DNA from 3 places in the Enterobacter sp. WI-ESBL-E8 genome. Region 3 is predicted to be linked to each of the others. Evidence: predicted binding sites of a transcription regulator. Region 3 holds the regulator's gene; each other region holds the start of a gene.

Region 1 (7,649 bases), 390 kb from region 3:
GGAGCAGCAGATTTTTAACGCCGACACCGACCAGTTCTACAACGCGGCAGCCGTATGACCTGGGAGGCACGTATCCATTCCGCGCTCGACGAGCGGCGGGCGGCAGAGGCGTTTCGCGTACGCAGGGTAGTCGAAAACGGCGCAGGCCGTTTTCTTACCCGTGAGAACCGGCGGTTTTGTAACTTCTCCAGCAACGATTATCTCGGGCTGAGCCAGCATCCGGCCATTATCCGCGCCTGGCAGCAGGGCGCGGAGCGGTACGGCGTGGGCAGCGGCGGCTCCGGGCACGTCAGCGGATACACCACGGCGCACCGGGCGCTGGAGGAGGAGCTTGCCGACTGGCTGGGCTACCCGCGCGCGCTGCTGTTTATCTCGGGTTTTGCGGCCAATCAGGCGGTCATTGCAGCCCTGATGGGCAAGGACGACCGCATTGTCGCCGACCGCTTAAGCCACGCTTCCCTGCTGGAGGCGGCAAATTTAAGCCCGGCTCAGCTGCGCCGCTTCGCCCATAACGATGCGGGGCAACTCGCTGCGCTGCTGGATAAACCCTGTAACGGGCAGCAGCTGGTGGTCACGGAAGGGGTGTTCAGCATGGATGGCGACAGCGCGCCGCTTGCCGCGCTGCACGACGCCGCAAAGCGGCAAAACGCCTGGCTGCTGGTTGATGATGCCCACGGCACTGGCGTGATGGGCGACGAAGGGCGCGGCAGCGCGCATCTGCAAAACGTGAAGCCGGAGCTGCTGGTTGTCACCTTCGGCAAAGGCTTTGGCGTGAGCGGGGCCGCCGTGCTGTGCAGCGAACCCGTCGCCGATTATCTGCTGCAGTTTGCCCGGCATTTGATCTACAGCACCAGCATGCCGCCCGCGCAGGCCGTGGCGCTGTCAGCGTCCCTGGCGGTGATCCGCAGCGCAGAAGGCGATGAACGCCGGGCGCGTCTGGCGGAACATATCCAGCGTTTTCGTCAGGGCCTGGCACAGCTTCCCTTCCTGAGCACCGATTCGCAGAGCGCGATCCAGCCGGCGATCGTCGGTGAAAACAGCCTGGCGCTCACGCTGGCGCACGCGCTGCGCGAGCGGGGGATGTGGGTGACGGCCATTCGTCCGCCCACCGTGCCGCCGGGTACCGCCCGCCTGCGCCTGACGCTCACGGCGGCGCACGAAGCAGAGGATATTGATGCCCTTCTGGAGGCGCTGAATGTCGCCCGTCAATAAGCAGGCCATTGCGGCGGCGTTTGGCCGTGCCGCGCGCAGCTATTCACAACACGATGAGCTTCAGCGCCAGAGCGCAGAGGGGCTGCTGGCGCTGCTTGGCGAGACGCGCTTTACCCAGGTGCTTGACGCCGGGTGCGGTCCCGGCGGGAATAGCCGCTACTGGCGCGAAGCGGGAGGCCAGGTTACGGCTCTCGACCTGTCATCCGACATGCTTGCGGAGGCACGTCAGCAGCAGGCTGCGCACCGTTATCTGGTCGGTGATATCGAAGCGATTCCGCTGGCGGATGCGCAATTTGATTTGGTCTGGAGCCATCTCGCCGTGCAGTGGTGCAGCAGCCTGCCGCAGGCCTTAAGCGAGCTTTACCGCGTGGCGCGTCCGGGCGGGAGCGTGGCGTTTACCACTCTGCTGGAAAGCTCGTTACCGGAGCTGAATCAGGCCTGGAGGGCGGTAGATCGCCAGCCGCACGCCAACCGGTTTTTATCACACGAGCGGGTCACGCAGGCGCTGGCAGGCCGGCGCTATCGCAGCGCGATGCAGACCATCACCCTCAATTTCAGCGACGCGCTCAGCGCCATGCGCTCGCTGAAGGGGATTGGCGCCACGCATCTGCATACCGGACGCGAGAAAAAACCGCTCACCCGGGGTCAACTGCAGCGTCTGGAGCAGGCCTGGCCGCAGGCGCGGGGACATTTCCCGCTCTCTTATCAACTTTTTCATGGGGTTATCGAACGTGACTGAACGCTATTTTGTCACCGGAACGGATACGGAAGTGGGTAAAACGGTTGCCAGCGCCGCGCTGCTTCAGGCGGCGCGAAAGCTTGGGAAAAACACCGCCGGGTATAAGCCGGTTGCTTCCGGCAGCGAGATGACGGCGGAAGGGTTACGCAACACCGACGCGCTGGCGCTCCAGCGGAACAGCACGCTTGAGCTCGCCTATTCAGCGGTGAATCCGTACACCTTTGCCGAGCCGACGTCGCCGCATATCATCAGCGCCGACGAAGGTCGTCCGATTGATTTCACCGTGCTCTCGGCCGGATTACGCGCGCTGGAACGCCAGGCGGACTGGGTGCTGGTGGAGGGCGCAGGCGGCTGGTTTACGCCGCTCTCGCAGGAGCAGACGTTTGCTGACTGGGTGCAACGCGAGCAGCTCCCGGTCATTCTGGTCGTAGGGGTGAAGCTCGGCTGTATCAACCATGCTATGTTGACCGCGCAGGCCGTTTCGCAGGCAGGACTGCGCCTGGCGGGCTGGATAGCCAACGACGTGGTTGCCCCCGGCAAGCGGCATCAGGAGTACCTGGCAACGCTCAAGCGGGTTCTTCCCGCCCCATTCCTCGGGGAGATCCCGTGGCTTGCGGAGGATGCCGAACGTGCCGAAACCGGGCGCTATCTTGACCTCAGCGCCTTGCTTCCAGCGACATCCAGTGGGCAATAAGCTCATCGTCCAGTTCGTTAACGTGGCCCTGGGCCACGTTACGCCCGCGATAAAGCATGCAAAAACGATCCGCCACCCGGCGAATAAACGACAGTTGCTGTTCAGCCAGCAGCACCGTCATCCCCAGCTCTCGGTTTAAGCGCACCAGCAGCTGTCCCAGCTTATGCGCGAAACCGTGGCCTGCGCCGTGCAGGGGCTCGTCCAGAATCAGCATCCGCGGACGGTTTACCAGCGCGTTGGCCAGGGCCAACTGGTACTGGTCGTCTGGCGAAAGGGCGTTGCCCCGAGTCTGACGCAGCGCGTAGAGTTCCGGGAACAGGTCATACACCTCACTTTTCGCTTCCGGGTCGGGCTTGCCCATCGCCCGCATGGCGATATGCAAATTCTCCTCAATCGTCAGCTGGGAGAAGATCCGCCTGTCCTGCGGGACATAGCCTATCCCCGGCCCTGAACGCTGTTCTGGCACCTGGCTTAGCAAATCACGCGGCGGCGCGCCCGCCTCATGCCAGATGATGGTGCCGCTTTCGACGGGCACTTTTCCGGCGATGCAATTCATGAGGGTGGTTTTCCCCATGCCCGGCAGGCCAACGACGCCTGTACACATCCCTTGCGGAAAATCTAAATCCACGTTCCATAGCGTATGTTGGCTTCCGTAAAACTGGTTCACTGCACGCAGACTCAACATCTTTCTCTCCTTAAAAATGTGTGTAGGTGAGGCACGTTCTGGATTGTGCAAAACCCCTGCCAGAAAGTGCAAAGTGACTAAAAAAGCGACTTTTTTAGGAATAAGTCACAGGAGAGCGGTGTAAAACCAGAGGGATTGCACATCGACGGTGCCGGCGGTGGTGAGTTGTGGTGCAGGGTCAGAAATGATGAAAATGTGAGCAATATCTCATCGGTTGGTTATGAATGACTCAACTGTTAATCATCAAAAAATAGCTATAAAAATTTTTTCCTGCCGGTTCGTGGGAAAATCCGGGAATTTGCCGAGCGCCTGTCTGCATGGGCTGGAAGCAGTTATCCACTATTCCTGTGGATAACCATGTGCATTAGAGTTAGAAAACACGCGATAAGCGAGAGGCGACGCGGCTTTCGCCCAAATTGGCGCGAAACGCGGCTTTAGAAAATATCGTTTATAATTTAACTGGTTAGATAAAAGCAATTCCCGTCATGAAAGTGTCACCCGTTGCCATAAAACTATCATTACCTGGCTTGACAAATGTTAAAAAAGAAAAAGTTCTGGGGATAACCTGTCCTGACTGGTGTTTTATGTTGTCACAGTCCAAATTTTGGCCGCTATCGCGCTAATCATTCAGGCGCTACTCTAAATATCGTGACATGCTACTGGTTTTTCATCCAGTGTTTTTTACTGGCATTCCTGGCCACAACGAGTAAAATTACTCACCTGCCGCTTATAACGTCATCAGGTTGTCGCCCATGAGTAAACCGTTCAAATTGAATTCTGCTTTCCGTCCTTCGGGGGATCAGCCCGAGGCCATCCGCCGTCTGGAAGAGGGGCTGGAAGATGGGCTGGCACACCAGACGCTGCTGGGGGTAACCGGCTCCGGCAAAACGTTTACCATCGCCAACGTGATCGCTGACCTGCAGCGCCCCACGATGGTGCTGGCGCCCAACAAAACCCTGGCCGCACAGCTTTACGGCGAGATGAAAGAGTTCTTCCCGGACAACGCGGTGGAGTATTTCGTCTCCTACTACGATTACTATCAGCCCGAAGCCTATGTCCCGAGCTCTGACACCTTCATTGAGAAAGATGCTTCGGTAAACGAGCACATTGAGCAGATGCGTCTTTCAGCCACGAAGGCGCTGCTCGAGCGTCGCGATGTGGTCGTCGTGGCGTCGGTTTCCGCTATCTACGGTCTGGGCGACCCGGATCTGTATCTGAAGATGATGTTGCACCTGACGCAGGGGATGATCATCGACCAGCGGGCGATTTTGCGCCGTCTGGCGGAGCTGCAGTACACCCGTAACGACCAGGCGTTCCAGCGCGGGACGTTCCGCGTACGCGGTGAAGTGATCGACATCTTCCCGGCGGAATCGGACGATATGGCGCTGCGCGTTGAGCTGTTTGACGAAGAGGTCGAACGCCTCTCGCTGTTCGACCCGCTGACGGGACATATTGAGTCGGTGATTCAGCGTTTCACCATCTACCCGAAAACGCACTACGTGACGCCGCGCGAGCGTATCGTGCAGGCGATGGAAGAGATTAAAGTGGAGCTGGCAGACCGCCGTAAGGTGCTGCTGGCCAACAACAAGCTGCTGGAAGAGCAGCGCCTGAGCCAGCGTACCCAGTTTGATCTGGAGATGATGAACGAGCTGGGCTACTGCTCCGGCATCGAAAACTACTCCCGTTTCCTCTCCGGCCGCGGGCCGGGCGAGCCACCGCCGACGCTGTTTGACTATCTTCCGGCAGACGGTTTGCTGGTGATCGATGAATCCCACGTCACTATCCCGCAGATTGGCGGGATGTATCGCGGTGACCGCGCGCGTAAAGAGACGCTGGTGGAGTACGGCTTCCGCCTGCCGTCGGCGCTGGATAACCGCCCGATGAAGTTTGAAGAATTCGAGGCGCTGGCCCCGCAGACCATCTACGTGTCGGCGACCCCGGGGAACTACGAGCTGGAGAAATCCGGCGAGGACGTGGTTGACCAGGTGGTGCGTCCGACCGGGCTGCTGGACCCGATTATCGAGGTGCGTCCCGTGGCGACGCAGGTGGACGATCTGCTCTCCGAGATCCGTGCCCGTTCCGCCATCAACGAGCGCGTGCTGGTAACCACGCTCACCAAGCGCATGGCGGAAGACCTGACCGAGTACCTCGAAGAGCACGGCGAGAAGGTGCGTTATCTGCACTCGGATATCGATACCGTGGAGCGAATGGAGATTATCCGCGACCTGCGTCTGGGCGAGTTTGACGTGCTGGTGGGGATCAACCTGCTGCGAGAAGGTCTGGATATGCCGGAAGTCTCGCTGGTGGCGATCCTGGATGCGGATAAAGAGGGCTTCCTGCGTTCTGAACGCTCTCTGATCCAGACCATTGGCCGCGCCGCGCGTAACGTCAACGGGAAAGCGATTCTGTACGGTGACAAAATCACCCCGTCGATGGCGAAAGCGATTGGCGAAACGGAGCGCCGTCGCGAGAAGCAGCAGCGCTACAACGAAGAGCACGGCATTACCCCGCAGGGGCTGAACAAGAAGGTGGTCGATATTCTGGCACTGGGTCAGAACATTGCCAAAACCAAAGCGAAAGGCCGCGGCAAGGCGCGTTCAGTGGTGGAAGAAGATACCGTCGTGCTGACGCCGAAAGCGCTGCAGCAGAAAATCCACGAGCTGGAAGGGCAGATGATGCAGCACGCGCAGAACCTGGAGTTCGAAGAGGCGGCGCAGATCCGCGACCAGCTCCATCAGCTGCGGGATCTGTTTATTGCAGCATCGTAGCTTCTTGCCCGGTGGCGCTGCGCTTATCGGGCCTACGGGTTAAGTGCCCCTTGTAGCCCCGGTAAGCGCAGCGCCACCGGGGGTTGTTAACCCAGCGCCTGAATCGCCTTCTCCAGCGCTTCGCGCAGCAGATGGCGGTCATGGCGATATTTAATATCGCTGGCCTCCAGCGGCTCCTGCACCACCAGACGATCCCCAATCCCGGACACGTCGACTTTAGGCCCCACCACCACGCCGTCGATAATTTTCTTCCCGACGTACTGCTCCATCAGGCTCAGCTTGTCCGCCAGCGACAGGCTTGCGGCTGCCGGGCTCAGTTCGCGCCCCAGGTTACCGATGTAGACCATCGGGGCAGGGGTGCGGCGCAGCGCCTGGGCCAGCTCTTTCACCAGCAAAATAGGCATCAGGCTGGTGTAAAAACTGCCCGGACCGATCAGGATCACATCCGCTTCAGCAATGGCCTCAACCGCTTCGCGCGTGGCGGGAACGCTTGGGTAGGTCATCAGCTCTTTCGGCGGCAGAATGAGCTGATCGATATTCACCTCGCCGTAAACTTCATGACCTTCCGCGTCGATGGCCATCAGATCGACCGGCTGCTCAGACATCGGGATAAGGAACGCATCCACTTTCAGGAGATTTCGTATCAAATTGATGGCTTCCAGCGGGCGCACGCTCAGGTGATCCAGAGCTTTAAGCATTAAATTTCCGAGGTTATGCCCGGAAAGTTCGCCGTTACCGCCGAAACGGTACTCAAACATTGCAGATGCAACGCTCGGTTCGGTAATCAGCTGGTTCAGACAGTTGCGCATATCGCCCCAGGCGATACCCCCTTCTGCACGTCGGATGCGCCCCGTAGAGCCGCCGTTATCCGTTGTGGTCACGATCCCTGTCAGCCTTGAGCCGAGTGAAGACAAAGAGGACATCACCCGGCCCAGACCGTGGCCTCCGCCGAGTGCGACCACACGGTCAAGATCCGCAAAAGTGCGATTGCGCATACACATTCCTTATCACGTTCAATGTGCGTAACACTACCCTAACTACCCCTAAAAGACGATGCCTCACCGGACGCAAAATGACGCATATCAATGCGAAGATGCTGTTTTTGCGTATTCTGTAGTGAAAATACACAATTATGTCGTTATGTAGTTGTTTATATAGCGTTAAGCGAGAATAGCGAAGAGTTGATTTACGCGCTACTATCGCCATAACCACGTTTTCAAATTTGAAAACATACACTCTAGCCTTTGTGCCTGTGTCGAAAGATATGGCGCTCTGGCCGTGGCGAATATGCCACCAGGGTACAGAAAGAAATGACTGTGCCTCCCATATCTGGAAAGGTGTACATGGCTTCACAACTTACTGATGCTTTCGCGCGTAAGTTTTATTACTTACGTCTGTCGATTACCGACGTGTGCAACTTCCGTTGCACCTACTGCCTGCCCGACGGCTACAAACCGGGCAGCGTCACCAATAACGGCTTTCTCTCCGTGGATGAAGTGCGCCGCGTCACGCGCGCCTTCTCTGAGCTCGGCACCGAAAAAGTGCGTCTGA
Region 2 (7,649 bases), 390 kb from region 3:
GCCATTTCCGGATCGTTTTTCAGGTTGTCGATAAGCTTCAGCGTGGCGCGGTCGAACGCCTGGCGGATCTGGTGCGTGCGGTCGTGGCTGATGTCGTCCAGCAGCGTGTTCACCGCGTTCGACACCATCTCCGCGCTTTGATCGCCCAGCCACTCGGTGGGCAGCACCATCGCCTTGCGCGGGTGCTCGGTCTTCAGCCAGTGGACAATCTGGTCGGCAATAAAGTCCCGCGTGCTTTCCCGCTGAATCAGGGTGATCAGGCGGTTGATGATGGCGTCCAGCAGCACCTGGTGGCGGTTGTTTTTGGTCATGCTCTCCAGCATCACGGCGCTGGTTTCGGTGAAGTCGACCTTGTCGATGGCCTTATGCACCGCGCGTTTGAGCAGACGCTGGATGCGCCCGTCGTCGGTCAGTTCGAGAAAACCGCTCATCACCTGCATCAGATGCAGCCCGACGCGCTGGGCGTTATCAGGCTTGCTGAACCAGGCTCCTATCATCTGTGCGGGCTCATAGCGGCGGATCAACGCTACCAGCGACTGGGTATCCAGAAACTTCTCCTGCACGAACTGGCCGAGATTGTCACCAATTCGGTCCTTATTGCGCGGGATGATCGCCGTATGGCGCGAAATAAACGGAATGGGCACCCGGCGGAACAGCGCAACCACGGCAAACCAGTCTGCCAGCGCGCCGACCATCGCCGCCTCGGCAATGGCCTTCACGCCGCGCACCCAGAAGGTCTGCGGCAGGAACAGGGTGGTGATAAACGCCGCGGCGGCAACCAGCAGCAGCGACAGCGCCAGCAGCTTGGCGCGTTTGAGTTCAGCTATTTTTTCCATGGGTTAAGGATAGAGGGAGACGGGGGGAATGTGCAAAGCAGGGAGCGTTATGTCATTCCCGCTTCTGGAATCTGCCTTCCGGAATTAAACACCTCTTTTTCATATTTGGTTTAATCCTTGTGCAATTTGTATATGCTTTTTTGTATATACAATCAGGGAGAGGAGCCGTTATGAGCATCGTTAAACATAAACGAGGTAGTGCGCCTGAGGTAAGCGCTCGTCGTGAGGCTGAGCTCAAAGCATTAGCTGAAAAACCAGAAGCAGAGATTGATTACAGCGATATCCCTGCCACGGACGATGAACAGTGGTCAGGGGCGGTGCGAGGAAAGTTTTATCGACCACTCAAAACTCAGGCATCTGTACGCATTGACGCCGACGTGATGGAGTGGCTTAAAAGGCCTGGGAAAGGTTACCAGACGCGGCTCAATGCTATTTTGCGTGAAGCGATGCTGCGCGATCAAAACAAAAAATAAATAGCGGGCAGCGTAGGGCTGCCCGCTATCTCAGCGTGCATTTTACAGCAGCCGCCACAGCACCCACCCACCAAACGCCATCAGCACCACCCCTGCCGTGCGCTCAATCAGCCAGAGCGAGCGGCTGAGCTTCTGCTGGACCGCGGACAGACCCATCAGCGATATCAGCGCCAGATCCCACGCCAGCACCACCAGCACCATCCAGAGGCCGCAGGTCGACTGCTGAAGCAGCGTAACGTCCGGCCCCAGCAGCGCCGTCATCAGCGCCAGATAGAACAGCGCATTCTTCGGATTAAGCAACGCCGAGCCGAGCCCCAGCAGGATCTGCTTACGCAGTGAGGGAAAGCGCTGATGGGTTTCATTCAGCGCCAGCACATGAGGTCGGCTGCGCACCAGATGCGAACCTATCCACAGCAGGTACAGCGCGCCGCAAAGTTCGATAAGCGTAAACAGCCACGTAAACTGGCGCAGCGCGCTCCAGCCGATTATCACCAGCAGGATGTACACCCCGTTGCCTGCGGCGATGCCGAAGCACAGTCCAGCGCTGCCGCGCACCCGATAGCGCGCGGCGTAGCCTACCAGCAGGAAGAAATCCGGGCCCGGGCTTAGCAGGGCAACAAAGTGCGCCAGCGCCAGGGCAAGAAAAGCGGAAGGGAATAACAGTTCCATAGCGACCTCAGTGTGAAAATCTGAGGTCAGACTACGGTGATGCCAACGCTATTTATTGTCGGATATTGATCGGCCCGTGGCGTACTGGCGCGGCGTGGCGGCGGTATAGCTGACGAAGGTTCTATGAAAATGGCTCTGGTCGGCAAAGCCGCTCTGGTAGCCGACGTCGGCAATATCATCCCCGGCGCGCAGCCGCGCTTTGGCGTACTCCACGCGGGAGATGTTGAGGAAGCTGCCCGGCGTCAGGCCGGTGTCCTGCCTGAAGGTGCGGATCAGCGTCTCCTTGCGCAGCGAGAATCGCCGGGCGAGTTCGTCAAGGGAAGGCGGTGCGGCCAGGTCGGCAAGAAACGCCTCCTGAACCTGCTGGCTGGTTGAGCGAAGCGCCTCTGCGTTATCCGCCCCGCGGGGAAGGGCTGAAAGCAGCCTGTCCACGGACGCAGGGGAGAGGGTTTCAACCACCTCCAGGTAATGCGTGAAGAGGGCAGGGGTGCGGATGACCTGAAGCGCCAGAGGAAGGTCGGCGTCGATATAGAGCATATGGTAGCTGCGCGGCTTTCCGGCGACGGGGTTGCAGCTGTGCGGCGCACAGGACGGGATCACGATGAGGTCCCCGGGGTTAAGGATGTACTCTCTGTCGTGACAGACGCAGCAGGTCTGGCCTTCCACAATCGCACCGATGGAGAGCTGAGGGTGACTATGGCGTTTGTACGCCTGCGTGCTCTGCCAGGTGCTGCGCAGCTCAAGGCCTGATGCGCGGTGAAAAGTCTGGCGGACGTGTCGGGTATCGGTCATTGGCGCTCCTTCTGGAGCTTTTTTATACCACGGCCGTGAACCGTCGGGCAGCGCTTCATTAAGAACCTTCCGGATATACCCAACTTTACGTCCAGAGCCAGTCATGTTGACTACCCTTAATACCCTAAGCGGTAAAACAAGGAGATTCGACATGGCTTATCAGACAGTAAATCCTGCCACCAACCAGCTCATCAAAGAATACCCCTCACATACCGACGCGGATATCGAAGCGGCGCTGAAGGCGGCCGATGCGCTCTACCATTCAGAATGGGCGAAAGGCGACATCAGCCAGCGTCTGCCGGTGCTGCATAAGCTCGCCGACCTGATCGACGAGCGCACCGAGGAGCTGGCTAAAATCGCCAGCCAGGAGATGGGTAAGCTCATCGCACAGAGCCGCGGCGAGGTGAGGCTGTGTGCGCAAATCGCCCGCTACTATGCGGACAACGCGAAGCAGTTCCTGGCCCCGGTGAAGTACCCATCTGAACTTGGGGAAGCGTGGGTGGAGCATCACCCCATCGGCGTGCTGATGGCCGTTGAGCCATGGAACTTCCCCTATTACCAGCTGATGCGCGTTCTGGCACCGAACCTGGCGGCGGGTAACCCCGTGCTGGCGAAGCATGCCAGCATCGTCCCGCACTGCGCCGAGGCCTTTGCCCATCTGGTGCGCGAGGCGGGGGCGCCGGAAGGGGCGTGGACTAACCTGTTTATCTCGTCCGATCAGGTAGCGAACATCATCGCTGACGATCGCGTACAGGGTGCCGCGCTGACCGGTTCCGAAAAAGCCGGCAGCGTCGTGGCCGCGCAGGCGGCGAAGCACATCAAGAAATCTACGCTCGAACTGGGCGGTAACGATGTGTTCGTGGTGCTGGACGATGCCGACCTTGATAAAGCCGTGAAGATCGGCGTTAACGCGCGGCTCAACAACGCCGGGCAGGTCTGTACCGCGGCGAAACGCTTTATCCTGCACGAGAAAATTGCAGATGCCTTCCTGAGCAAATTCACCGAGGCGTTTAAGCAGGTGAAGATTGGCGACCCGCTGGATGAAAGCACCACGCTGGGGCCGCTGTCCTCTAAAGATGCGCTGGAAACGCTGACCAAACAGGTTAACGAGGCGGTGAAAAACGGCGCGACGCTGCACTATGGCGGCAAGCCGGTGCAGCGCGACGGGAGCTTCTTCGAGCCGACGATCCTGACGAATATCTCGCGCGACAACCCGGCGTACTTCGAGGAGTTCTTCGGCCCGGTAGCGCAGATGTACGTCGTGAAAAGCGACGACGAGGCGGTTGCCCTGGCGAACGATTCCCACTACGGCCTGGGCGGCGCGGTGTTCAGCCAGGATATCGAACGCGCGAAGAAAATGGCGTCGCGGATCGAGACAGGGATGGTGTACATCAACTGGCTCACCGATACTGCGCCAGAGCTGCCGTTCGGCGGCGTGAAACGCTCCGGTTACGGACGCGAGCTGTCGGACCTGGGGATCAAAGAGTTTGTAAACCAGAAGCTGGTGGTGGTGCGTAAGTAAGAGGTAATAAAAAACCTGCCAACCGGCAGGTTTTCCATGAAGAGTACTATACCCTTTCTTGCCGGGTGGCGCTGCGCTTACCCGGCCTACAATGTGCAATAGTATCAATAGATTGCACAGTTCATTGTAGGCCCGTGCAAGCGTAGCGCCGCCGGGCGTAATACAGCCTTAGAAGCTCACGCCGCCGCCCACGTACGCACCGTCAATCAGGGTGTGGTTTGGACGACCATCTTTGCCGTCAACGCTCACGTGGCGGTAACCCACTTTCAGCGTAACCGGTTTGATTGGGGTCCAGCTTACGCCGCCGTTAGCTTCAACATAGTTTTTCACGCTGTTGTTCAGCCCGTCTGGCGCAACGTAACCTTCGCCGAAGACCTTGATGCTGTCGGTCAGAGCAACGTTCACGCCGCCGCCGATTGGGAACGCCACGCCGTTATCGCCTTTTTTCGGGCCAACGTAGAGAGCCTTAGCGCCTGCGTTCAACATCACCGGGCCGACTTCAAAGTTGTAGCCAGCACCTACGCCACCGGTCGTGGTGCCGTCATCGGTATTTTTCAGCCAGTTGCCTTCGGTATACAGGCCGGAGGTAGATTTACCCATTTCCACATTCAGGTTGGTAAAGTTTTTACCCTGCTCAATGCTGCCGCCCATTGCCAGTGCGGAGCCAGATACCGCGGTCAGAGCGGAAAGGATAAGTACGTTAAGCTTTTTCATGAGTGTTCCTCGTTATCAAATTAATCTGAGGGCACCTTAACAACGGATGTTTATGACTGCAAATGTGAGGCATGTCGCGGTTTTATGCTGATTTTGTTAGCTATTTAATTTTCATCTGTTGCTAAATTGTTTGTTTGGCGACCCGTCAATGGCAATTAAATTCACGTTTAGGAAAAGTTTAAACAGTTTGCTAAACGACGTTTGAACGAGGAGAAAAAAGCGATTTGAAATGAATTAATTAAGTTTCTAATAATTTCCAAAAGTGTTTCAGTTGTCATAGATAAAGACGTAAGTTTACATTTCTGAAGAGGGCTATACGCGCCGCTGCGTTATTTAGCGTCCCTTCCGTGTCATTTTTCTGACACGTTTCTTCATTACGGTGTTGGCTTCACTTACTGGATGCTAACAATATGAAAAGAAAAATTATTCCTGTGCTTATCGGTTGTGCGCTCTCTTTCTCTGGCCTGGCGGCACAGCCTACGGCTGAACGCTATGTCGTCAGCTTCCCCGAAGGCTCGCACGTGAGCTACAGCGGCGCATTTGCCGATGCGTTCCCGCATGGACTCCCTGTCGGCATTGGTTCTGGCCTGCTGTTTACGGGCAAGCAGGGCGATGCTCTGACCTTTGCAACCGTGACCGATCGCGGTCCGAACGCAGATGCGCCAAAAAGCGGGAAAAACGAAGCCAAAATTTTTGTCACGCCGGATTTCGCGCCGCTGCTGATGACCATCCGCGTTCAGAACGGCAAAGCAGAGGCCACTGACGCCCGCCCGCTGCATGACGATAAAGGCGAAATTAACGGGCTGCCGCTGCAAAGCGGCGTGATTGGCTCCACCAATGAAGTGGCATTCAGCGACACGTTAAAGACGCTGAAGGGGGACAACCGCGGGCTGGACACGGAAGGCATCACGCCGGACGGCAAAGGCGGATACTGGCTGTGCGATGAGTATGGCCCGTTCCTGATTAACGTCGACAGCCAAGGGAAGATCCTGGCGATCCACGGGCCGCAGGCGGCAGAAGGGGAGAAATCCATCGCGGGTGGTCTGCCAAACATCATCAAATGGCGCCAGCCGAACCGTGGCTTTGAAGGCCTGACCCGCATGCCGGACGGGCGCATTATCGCCGCCGTACAAAGTACGCTGGATATCGACGGTAAGAGCAAAAAGCAGGCGCTGTTTACGCGTCTGGTGAGCTTCGACCCGGCGACCGGGAAAACCGCGATGTACGGTTACCCCATCGACAGCGCGGCCTACGACAAAAATAGCGACGCCAAAATCGGCGACATCGTGGCGCTCGATGACCAGCACATCTTGCTGATTGAGCAGGGAAGCGATAAAAACGACGGGATGCGTAACCTGATTTACAAGGTGGATCTTAGCAAGGCGAGCGACCTGAGCGCCTTCGACAAGCCGGGCGAATACCCGGAGTTTGATGATGAGAAAACCCTGGCGCAGCGCGGCATTACCCTTGCGTCTAAATCCCAGGTCGTCGATTTGCGCGCCCTTGGCTGGCAGCAGGAAAAGGCCGAAGGGCTGGCGCTGATCGACAGCAAAACGCTTGCGGTGGCGAACGATAACGACTTTGGCGTGAAGGTGGCGATGCAAAACCCGGTCGAGGGCAAGAAGCTCAAGGATTACCGGGTGAACGCGGAAGGCAAGCTGACACTTGATGATAAACCGGTTGAAACCACGCTCAGCGTGAAGCCGCTGAAGAAGCCGGAGTCTGACAGCGAGTTGTGGATTGTGACGTTGCCGGAGGCGGTGAAATAAGTTTCCCCCTCACCCCAGCCCTCTCCCACAGGGAGAGGGGGCCGTCTGTGCAGGCAATATTTTATGGGGAGAGGGGATGCATAGCGGTTATTTCTTCAGCCCTGCAAACGCCGCCCGAATTTCCTCTTCCGGCAACTGGATGCCAATAAACACCATCACGCTGTGCGGCGGTTCATCGCCCCACGGCCTGTCCCAGTCGGCGCTGTACAGGCGCTGTACGCCCTGGAACAGCAGGCGGTTCGGTTCGCCGTCAATCCACAGCATCCCTTTGTAGCGCAGCAGCCTGTCGGCAAACGACAGCAGCAGGTTCTCCATGACGCGGGACACCTCGCTGATGTCCACCTGGTAGTCCAGTTCCACCACAATCGACGCCACGTCGTTTTGCTTATCGCCCATAAAGTGGAAGCGCGGTTTTGCGGTGACGTTCTCTTCCAGCATAAAGCCGTTAGTGTTGAATAGCTGAGACAGGTCGATATCGCCGTGCGTCACCGTGTAAACCGGCGCGCGGGAGTTAATGCGCGCCAGGCGCTCGCGCAGCTTAACGCTTTCGCCCGCCACGTCGGTTTTGGTCAGCAGGATGCGGTCAGCGTAGCCCACCTGAGACTGGGCGATGGTGAACTGGTTCATCTGGTCGTCGGCGTGGACCGCATCGACCAGGGCAATGACGCCGTCCAGCAGATAGCGCTGGCAAAGAATCTCGTGCGAGAAAAAGGTCTGAATAATCGGGCCGGGGTCGGCCATGCCGGTGCACTCGATCACCAGACGGTCAAAGTCGATTTCACCGCGATCGCGGCTGTCGAGCAGGTCCAGCAGGGCGTCTTCCAGCTCGTTAGAGCGGGTACAGCAGATGCAGCCGTTGGTGAGGGTTTTGATC
Region 3 (7,649 bases):
ACTGCTCCAGCCGTGCGGGCGGGAAACGGCTAAACCCCTGCGGGGTAAACCACAGCTGGCGGTTATTCCACAGCAGCTTAAAGCTGTAGCGGCGGCGAGGCTGTCCGCTACTCAGGTCGATGTTCGCCCGCCACGCCGTGATCCCCGGCTGCGGCTGGCTGCGCTGCTTGTGCATTTTCAGCGACGTTTCTTCGTTATCCACTTCGGCGCGGAGCGTCACGCGTTCAGGCTGGTTTTCCCCCGCCAGCCAGAGCGTAATCACAAGGTTGTCTTTGTTTTGCTTAACAAATGGGGCAACCGGAAGGTGCCAGGCGTTTAACATCACGAATCCCCTTTGATGAAATTGACGTCACCTTGCCACAGGGTGGTTAAGGATAGCTCATCACGACAGGGATTATTGGGGGAGGAGAACGGAGGAGGAGTCATCAGTGCGGCCTGATGCCCTCACCCCAACCCTCTCCCACAGGGAGAGGGAGAAAAAAGATTACTGCGCTTCCGCCAGCTGACGGTCGCGGCGGCATTTAAACATCCAGCCCACCAGCAGCAGCACGATCCACGCACAGCCCACGTACAGGGAAATGCGGGTATCCGGGTGATAGCCAATCAGGCCAATGATGAACACCAGGAAGATCAGCCCGACGACGGTCGTTGCGACGCCGCCCGGAACTTTGAACTTCAGCGCTTTCGCCTCTTCCGGCGACAGGCGACGGCGGAAGGCAATCTGCGACAGCAGGATCATGATCCACACCCAGACGGTTGCGAAGGTCGCGAGGGACGCAATCACGAGGAAGACGTTCTCCGGCATGATGTAGTTCAGGTAAACCGAGAACAGCAGCGCAACGGTCATGACCACGACGGTCACCCACGGCGTGCCGCGACGCGACGTTTTGGCAAACACCTTCGGCGCACTGCCCTGCTCCGCCATGCCGTGCAGCATGCGGCCCACGCCAAAGACGTCACTGTTGATTGCCGAGAGCGACGCGGTGAGCACCACAAAGTTCAGAATACTGGCCGCAAACGCAATGCCCATATGCTGGAAGGTCAGCACAAACGGGCTACCGTTGGTACCCACCTGGTTCCACGGGTAGATGGACATAATCACAAACAGCGTACCCACGTAGAACACCAGAATACGCATCGGCACGGAGTTGATGGCGCGCGGAATAGATTTCTCCGGGTCTTTCGCTTCACCGGCGGTAATACCGATAATTTCGATACCGCCATAAGCGAACATGACCATCTGTAGCGACATGACCATCCCGAGCCAGCCGTTGCTGAAGAAGCCCCCGTTGCTCCAGAGGTTATGGATACCGGTCGGCTGCCCGCCGTTGCCAATACCCCAGATGATGATGCCGAAACCGGCCACAATCATGATGATAATGGTGGCGACCTTGAAGAAGGAGAACCAGAACTCCAGCTCGCCGAACACCTTCACGCTCATCAGGTTAACGGCGCAAATGATCAGCACCACGCTCAGGACCCAAATCCAGTGCGGCACCGCCGGGAACCAGACGCCCATGTAGATGCCAAACGCCGTCACGTCGGCGATCGCCACAATCAGGATTTCAAAGCAGTAGGTCCAGCCGGTGATAAACCCGGCCAGCGGGCCAAGGTTTTCCTGCGCGTAGCGGGAAAACGAGCTGGCGGACGGGTTGTGAACAGACATTTCACCGAGGGCGCGCATGATGATATAAGCCGCCACGCCGCCGATGATGTAGGCCAGCAGCACACTGGGACCGGCCATTTTAATGGCATCTGCCGAGCCATAAAAAAGACCGGTACCGATAGCAGAGCCCAGCGCCATAAAGCGGATGTGGCGCGTGCTCAGTCCACGTTTAAGTTTGTTAGTGCTTTCCATTTAAATCTTGCCATTCAACACGAAAAAAACAAAAAACCACGGGGCCTTAAGCCCCGTGGTTAAACAGTTTGTTGCCGTTGATTAATGGGCGTTCGATGCGACCTGACGCCCTGCGGCACGGTCCCAGATAATCGCCAGAACCAGTGCAACAACGGTAGGCATCAGCCAGGCCAGACCCTGCTCGGACAGCGGCAGACGCTGTGTCCATGCAGGCAGTATTCCTGCGAATGCTGATGCTTTAATGCCGTCAAGGATACCAAAAATCAGGCTGATAAACATGGCTGGCGCAATAATTCGTGAGGAGTTGTTCCACCACGGGCGGGTGAAGCTCAGCACCACCAGCACGATACACGGCGGATAAATCGCCGTCAGCACCGGAATAGAGACCTGAATCAGGTGGCTCAACCCGAGGTTGGACACCGCCATAGAGAAGATACCGAGGATAAACACCAGGGTGCGGTAAGAGAGCGGCAGATACTGTGCAAAGAACTCTGCGCAGGCACAGGTCAGGCCAACCGCCGTCACCAGACACGCCAGGAAAATAAGCGCCGCCAGCAGCATGCTACCCGCACCACCGAAGGTGTGCTGAACGTAGGCGTGGAGGATAGCTGCACCGTTCGCGTTCTGATCGACCAGCATGGCGCTGTCGGAACCCAGGCGGAACAGTGCCAGATACAGCAGCGTCAGACCCACGCCGGCCATCAGGCCAGCCCAGATGGTATAGCGGGTCAGCAGGCGCGCTTCGGTCACACCGCGGGAACGCGCGGCGTTAACGATAACGATACCAAACACCATGGCGCCCAGCGTATCCATCGTCAGATAGCCGTTCACAAAGCCGTTAGAGAACGCGGCGTTTTTATAGGCGTCCATCGCGTCGCTAATCGGGCCGGCAGGCCAGACAATGGCAGCCACCGCCAGTACGATCAGCGCCACAATTTTCAGCGGAGCCAGGAAGTTGCCCACGGTATCCAGCAGCTTGCCCGGATAGAGGGAAACCAGAATCACGATCGCGAAATAAATCAGGCTGTAGATAAACAGCGGCATCGCACCGTCACCGGTCAGGGGAGCAATACCCACTTCGAAGGAAACGGTCGCCGTACGCGGAGTTGCGAACAGCGGGCCAACGGCCAGATAGCAGACGGTTGCCAGCAGCACACCCGCCACTTTGCCAATAGGGGTGCTGAGGCTATCCACGCCGCCACCGACTTTCGCCAGCGCGACGACGGTCAGTACCGGTAGGCCCACGGCAGTAATCAGGAAACCAAACGCGGCGGTCCAGACGTGTTCACCCGCCTGTAAGCCAACCATTGGAGGAAAAATGATGTTGCCTGCGCCAACGAACAGCGCAAATGTCATAAAGCCCAGCGCGATGATGTCACGCGATTTTAAGTGATGGGTCATAAAACCTTACTGCCTGTGGATGTGGTGTTGAAAACATTGAGATTTCCGGCTTCCCTGACGGGACGATACAGCCGAAAACTTGCTCAATTTCAGCGGGAAATGCTCCCGTCCTGGCGTGGAGAAGAATAGTTTTTCGATTTACCACGCAAATACAGTCGGTCTGACAGTATCTGGGGGGCAATTTAAACGCTTATAACGTTTAAAGGCAAGGAGGGATCGTAAAACCAGAACAATATGCCATCATGAAAATACGCACCAGCATAATACGCTATTTATAAGAAAAACCCATGGCTAATCATGCGAACAAAAAACAGACAGCCGTATAAAATTCATCCGCGTTTCGCTTGACTGCAAAGCAAACGGGCCAGCTGACGCTGACCCGTGGAAAGGTAAAATGACACACCTGCTGTCAGGCGATCTTTTTGGCAATTAATCGTTCCGGGATAACGAAGCTGAAGCGGGTTCCTTTGCCCAGCGTACTCTGGATTTCGAGACGGCTTTCATGGTGATTCACCGCGTGCTTAACAATCGCGAGCCCCAGGCCGCTTCCTCCCGTCTGCCGCGATCGCGCTTTATCCACGCGGTAGAAACGCTCGGTCAGACGCGGAATATGCTCCGGTGCGATACCCGGCCCGTTGTCCTCCACGCTAAATTCGGCTCCCGTTGGGCTGTGGTGCCAGCGCACCAGGATTTCCGTCCCTTCCGGCGTATGATTCACCGCGTTATACACCAGGTTGGAGATGGCGCTGCGCAGTTCATCTTCACTGCCCAGCACCTTCAGCGCGCTGTCGACCTCAAAGGTCAGGTGGTGCTTTTTGTGGCTTAACGTCTGCGCTTCACGCTCCACTACCCGCAGCATCATCGGCACGTCAATGGTGTCATTCAGCGCAAGTGTGGGTGCCGCTTCAATCTTCGAGAGCGTCAGCAGCTGCTTCACCAGGCCTTCCATTCGGTAAGTTTGCTCGCGCATCGTGTGCAGCGCTTTTTCACGCGGCGCCCCTTCAAGCGTTTGCTCCTGCATCATCTCCAGGTAGCCCTGAAGCACGGTCAACGGGGTTCGTAATTCGTGGCTAACGTTCGCGAAGAAGTTGCGGCGCGCCCCTTCCAGCTGGTGCATCTGGGTGACATCGCGCGCCACCATCAGCCACTGCTTATCGCTGTAGGGCATCACGCGGATTTCCAGATGGCGACCGTTATTGAGCTTCAGATTGTGCGGACGGGTAAAATCACGTTTTTTCAGATACAGCGTGAACTCGGGATAACGTAGAAGGTTGAGGATATTCTGGCCATTATCGTCCGGCCAGCGCAGGCCCAGCAGCTGTTGCGCCAGGCCGTTACACCAGAAGATGGTCCCTTCTTCGGTGGTCAAAATGACCGCATCCGGCAGCGATTCCGCACCGCTGCGAAAACGCTTAATCAGGCTTCCCAGCTCGCGGCGACGCTTCTTATTACGCATCTGCATCTGATGCAGACCGTACAGCAGCGGCTCCCAGCTGCCGCTTCCCGGCGGCGGCGTCATGCTTCGGTCAACCCACAGCCACCAGGAGAGGCGCAGCAGGTTCCAGAAGTGCCAGATCAGCAGCCCGGTGACCGACGCCAGCAGAAACCACGGCAGATGTCCAAGAAAGGCCCCCAGAATGAAGGCCGGAATACAGCATAAGATCAGTTCAAAGACGAGCCTTTTCCATGACAGACGTTCCAGCACGCGTCACACTCCTGTCATTGTTCAGAAACGGGTAGAAAAACGATAACCCGTGCCGCGGACCGTCTGCACCATGCGATCGTGGCCGCTCAGTTCCAGCGCTTTTCGCAGGCGGCGGATATGGACGTCAACCGTCCGGTCTTCGACATACACGTTAGTTCCCCAGACGTTATTCAGCAACTGCTCGCGGCTGTAAACGCGTTCCGGGTGCGTCATAAAGAAGTGCAGGAGCTTAAATTCCGTAGGCCCCATATCGAGGGGATTTTCACCGGTCATCACGCGGTGTGAGGTGGGGTCAAGGCTCAGCCCCTGCATCTCAATCACCTCTTCCACCGCCATCGGCGAAATACGGCGCATCACGGCTTTAATGCGGGCCACCAGCTCTTTTGGTGAAAACGGTTTGGTAATGTAATCGTCCGCGCCGGTCTCCAGACCGCGCACGCGATCCTCTTCTTCACCGCGCGCCGTGAGCATCACCACCGGTATATCGCGTGTTAGCGCTTCACGCTTCAGATGTTTGATAAACTGCAGTCCGGAGCCGCCGGGCAACATCCAGTCCAGCAGAATCAGATCGGGCCAGGGTTCATTTAGCTGGTTCACTGCGCTGTCATAATCTTCCGCTTCAACCGGCTGGAAGCCATTTTGCTCGAGCACGAAGCACACCATTTCACGAATTGGAGCTTCATCTTCTACGACCAGAATACGTCTCGCCATACTTTGCCCTGTCTTATCTTATTTAAGTTACAAGTTTGTAATTCGGCGCCATTATGCGTCAGATTTATGACAGATTTATGAAAAACAGTACCACGATAACGGGCAAACCGTTGTTTTATTACAGCGGTTATTTTCCCTTCTCTGAAGGTTTATAATCCGGCTTTCTCTTTTTTGCCACGGATCAGCTATGCGCATACTTCACACCTCGGACTGGCATCTGGGTCAAAATTTTTACAGCAAAAGCCGTGCGGCTGAACATGAAGCGTTCCTGGGCTGGCTGCTGGAAACGGCCCGGACGCACGAGGTGGACGCGATAATTGTGGCGGGTGACATCTTTGATACCGGTTCTCCCCCCAGCTATGCGCGTGAACTGTATAACCGCTTCGTGGTGAATCTCCAGCAAACCGGCTGTCATCTGGTGATTGTCGCCGGCAACCATGATTCCGTCGCGACGCTCAATGAATCCCGCGACATCCTGGCATTTCTCAATACCACCGTTGTCGCCAGCGCCGGGCACGCCCCGCAGATCCTGAAAAAACGCGACGGTACGCCGGGGGCGGTGCTGTGTCCGATACCGTTTTTACGTCCGCGGGACATCGTGCAAAGCCAGGCGGGGCTGTCGGGGGCGGAAAAACAGCAACATTTATTACAGGCCATCACCGACTATTATCACCAGCAGCACGCCGAAGCCTGCGCTCTGCGCGGCGAACAGCCGATTCCGGTGATTGCGACCGGGCACCTCACCACCGTCGGGGCCAGTAAAAGTGACGCCGTACGTGACATCTATATCGGCACGCTGGACGCCTTTCCGGCGCAAAACTTCCCGCCAGCCGACTACATCGCGCTCGGGCATATCCACCGCGCGCAGGTTATCGGCGGCTGCGAGCACATCCGCTACTGCGGATCGCCCCTTTCGCTCAGCTTTGATGAAACGGGCAAAGCCAAATCCGTGCATCTGGTGAGTTTTTCCGACGGAAAGCTTCACGCCGTCGAGACGCTGGAAGTCCCGGTCACCCAGCCGCTGGCGGTGCTGAAAGGCGATCTTGACGCCATTACCGCCCAGCTTGAGCAGTGGCGCGGCGCGGCGCTTAACCCTCCCGTCTGGCTGGATATCGAAATCACCACCGATGACTACCTGCACGATATGCAGCGAAAAATCCAGGCGCTGACCGAAGATTTGCCGGTTGAGGTGTTGCTGGTCCGCCGCAGCCGCGAACAGCGCGAGAAAATTCTGCTCAGCGCCCGGCGCGAAACCCTCAGCGAGCTGAGGGTAGAAGAGGTGTTTGAACGCAGGCTCTCGCAGGAGGAGATAGACGACGCGAAGCGTGAAAGGCTTAGCGAGCTGTTCACCCATGCCCTGCATGCGCTCGATGATGAGGACGAAAACGCATGAAAATTTTGAGCCTGCGCCTGAAAAACCTTAACTCTCTCAAGGGCGAGTGGAAAATTGACTTTACTGCTGAACCCTTTGCCAGCAACGGGCTGTTTGCTATAACCGGCGCGACCGGAGCAGGCAAAACCACCCTGCTCGACGCCATCTGCCTGGCGCTTTATCACGAAACCCCACGCCTGCAGAAGGTCTCTCAGGCACAAAACGACCTGATGACGCGCGACACCGCCGAGTGTCTGGCCGAAGTGGAGTTTGAGGTGAAAGGCACGGCCTATCGCGCCTTCTGGAGCCAGAACCGGGCGCGCAATCAGCCTGACGGCAACCTGCAGGCACCGCGCGTGGAGCTGGCGCGCTGCGAAGATGGCAAAATCCTGGCCGACAAAGTGACGGATAAGCTGGAGCAAACCGCCGCGCTCACCGGGCTGGACTACGGCCGCTTTACCCGCTCCATGCTGCTCTCTCAGGGGCAATTTGCCGCCTTCCTCAATGCCAAACCGAGCGATCGTGCAGAACTGCTGGAAGAGCTGACCGGCACCGAGATCTACGGCCAGATTTCCGCCATGGTATTTGAGAAACATAAAGCA

Evidence for each region. Region 3 encodes PhoB, which activates phosphate uptake and scavenging genes when phosphate is short. Its sites were predicted from a motif close to CTGTCATAAAACTGNCNNAT; they were not measured.
Region 1: a site for PhoB is predicted at 3,832-3,851, ahead of uvrB (excinuclease ABC subunit UvrB). Genes of this name have one in related genera too.
Region 2: a site for PhoB is predicted at 5,352-5,371, ahead of ACWHWP_RS03250 (esterase-like activity of phytase family protein). Genes of this name have one in related genera too.

Annotation. Positions count from the first base shown of each region.
Region 1 is NZ_JBRWXJ010000001.1:1,449,394-1,457,042, forward strand. It holds gene bioB (biotin synthase BioB) at 1-58, shown strand, start outside; gene bioF (8-amino-7-oxononanoate synthase) at 55-1,212, shown strand; gene bioC (malonyl-ACP O-methyltransferase BioC) at 1,196-1,951, shown strand; gene bioD (dethiobiotin synthase) at 1,944-2,645, shown strand; gene ACWHWP_RS06920 (ABC transporter ATP-binding protein) at 2,608-3,330, opposite strand; gene uvrB (excinuclease ABC subunit UvrB) at 4,083-6,098, shown strand; gene yvcK (uridine diphosphate-N-acetylglucosamine-binding protein YvcK) at 6,185-7,093, opposite strand; molybdenum cofactor riboswitch at 7,320-7,454, shown strand; gene moaA (GTP 3',8-cyclase MoaA) at 7,442-7,649, shown strand, end outside.
Region 2 is NZ_JBRWXJ010000001.1:667,816-675,464, forward strand. It holds gene ACWHWP_RS03220 (DUF445 domain-containing protein) at 1-836, opposite strand, end outside; gene ACWHWP_RS03225 (BrnA antitoxin family protein) at 1,007-1,309, shown strand; gene ACWHWP_RS03230 (LysE family translocator) at 1,352-1,978, opposite strand; gene ACWHWP_RS03235 (AraC family transcriptional regulator) at 2,027-2,770, opposite strand; gene ACWHWP_RS03240 (NAD-dependent succinate-semialdehyde dehydrogenase) at 2,922-4,292, shown strand; gene ACWHWP_RS03245 (YfaZ family outer membrane protein) at 4,461-5,006, opposite strand; gene ACWHWP_RS03250 (esterase-like activity of phytase family protein) at 5,417-6,775, shown strand; gene yjiA (GTPase) at 6,863-7,649, opposite strand, start outside.
Region 3 is NZ_JBRWXJ010000001.1:1,056,750-1,064,398, reverse strand. It holds gene malZ (maltodextrin glucosidase) at 1-322, opposite strand, end outside; gene proY (proline-specific permease ProY) at 485-1,858, opposite strand; gene brnQ (branched-chain amino acid transporter carrier protein BrnQ) at 1,940-3,259, opposite strand; gene phoR (phosphate regulon sensor histidine kinase PhoR) at 3,669-4,964, opposite strand; gene phoB (phosphate response regulator transcription factor PhoB) at 4,986-5,675, opposite strand; gene sbcD (exonuclease subunit SbcD) at 5,863-7,068, shown strand; gene sbcC (exonuclease subunit SbcC) at 7,065-7,649, shown strand, end outside.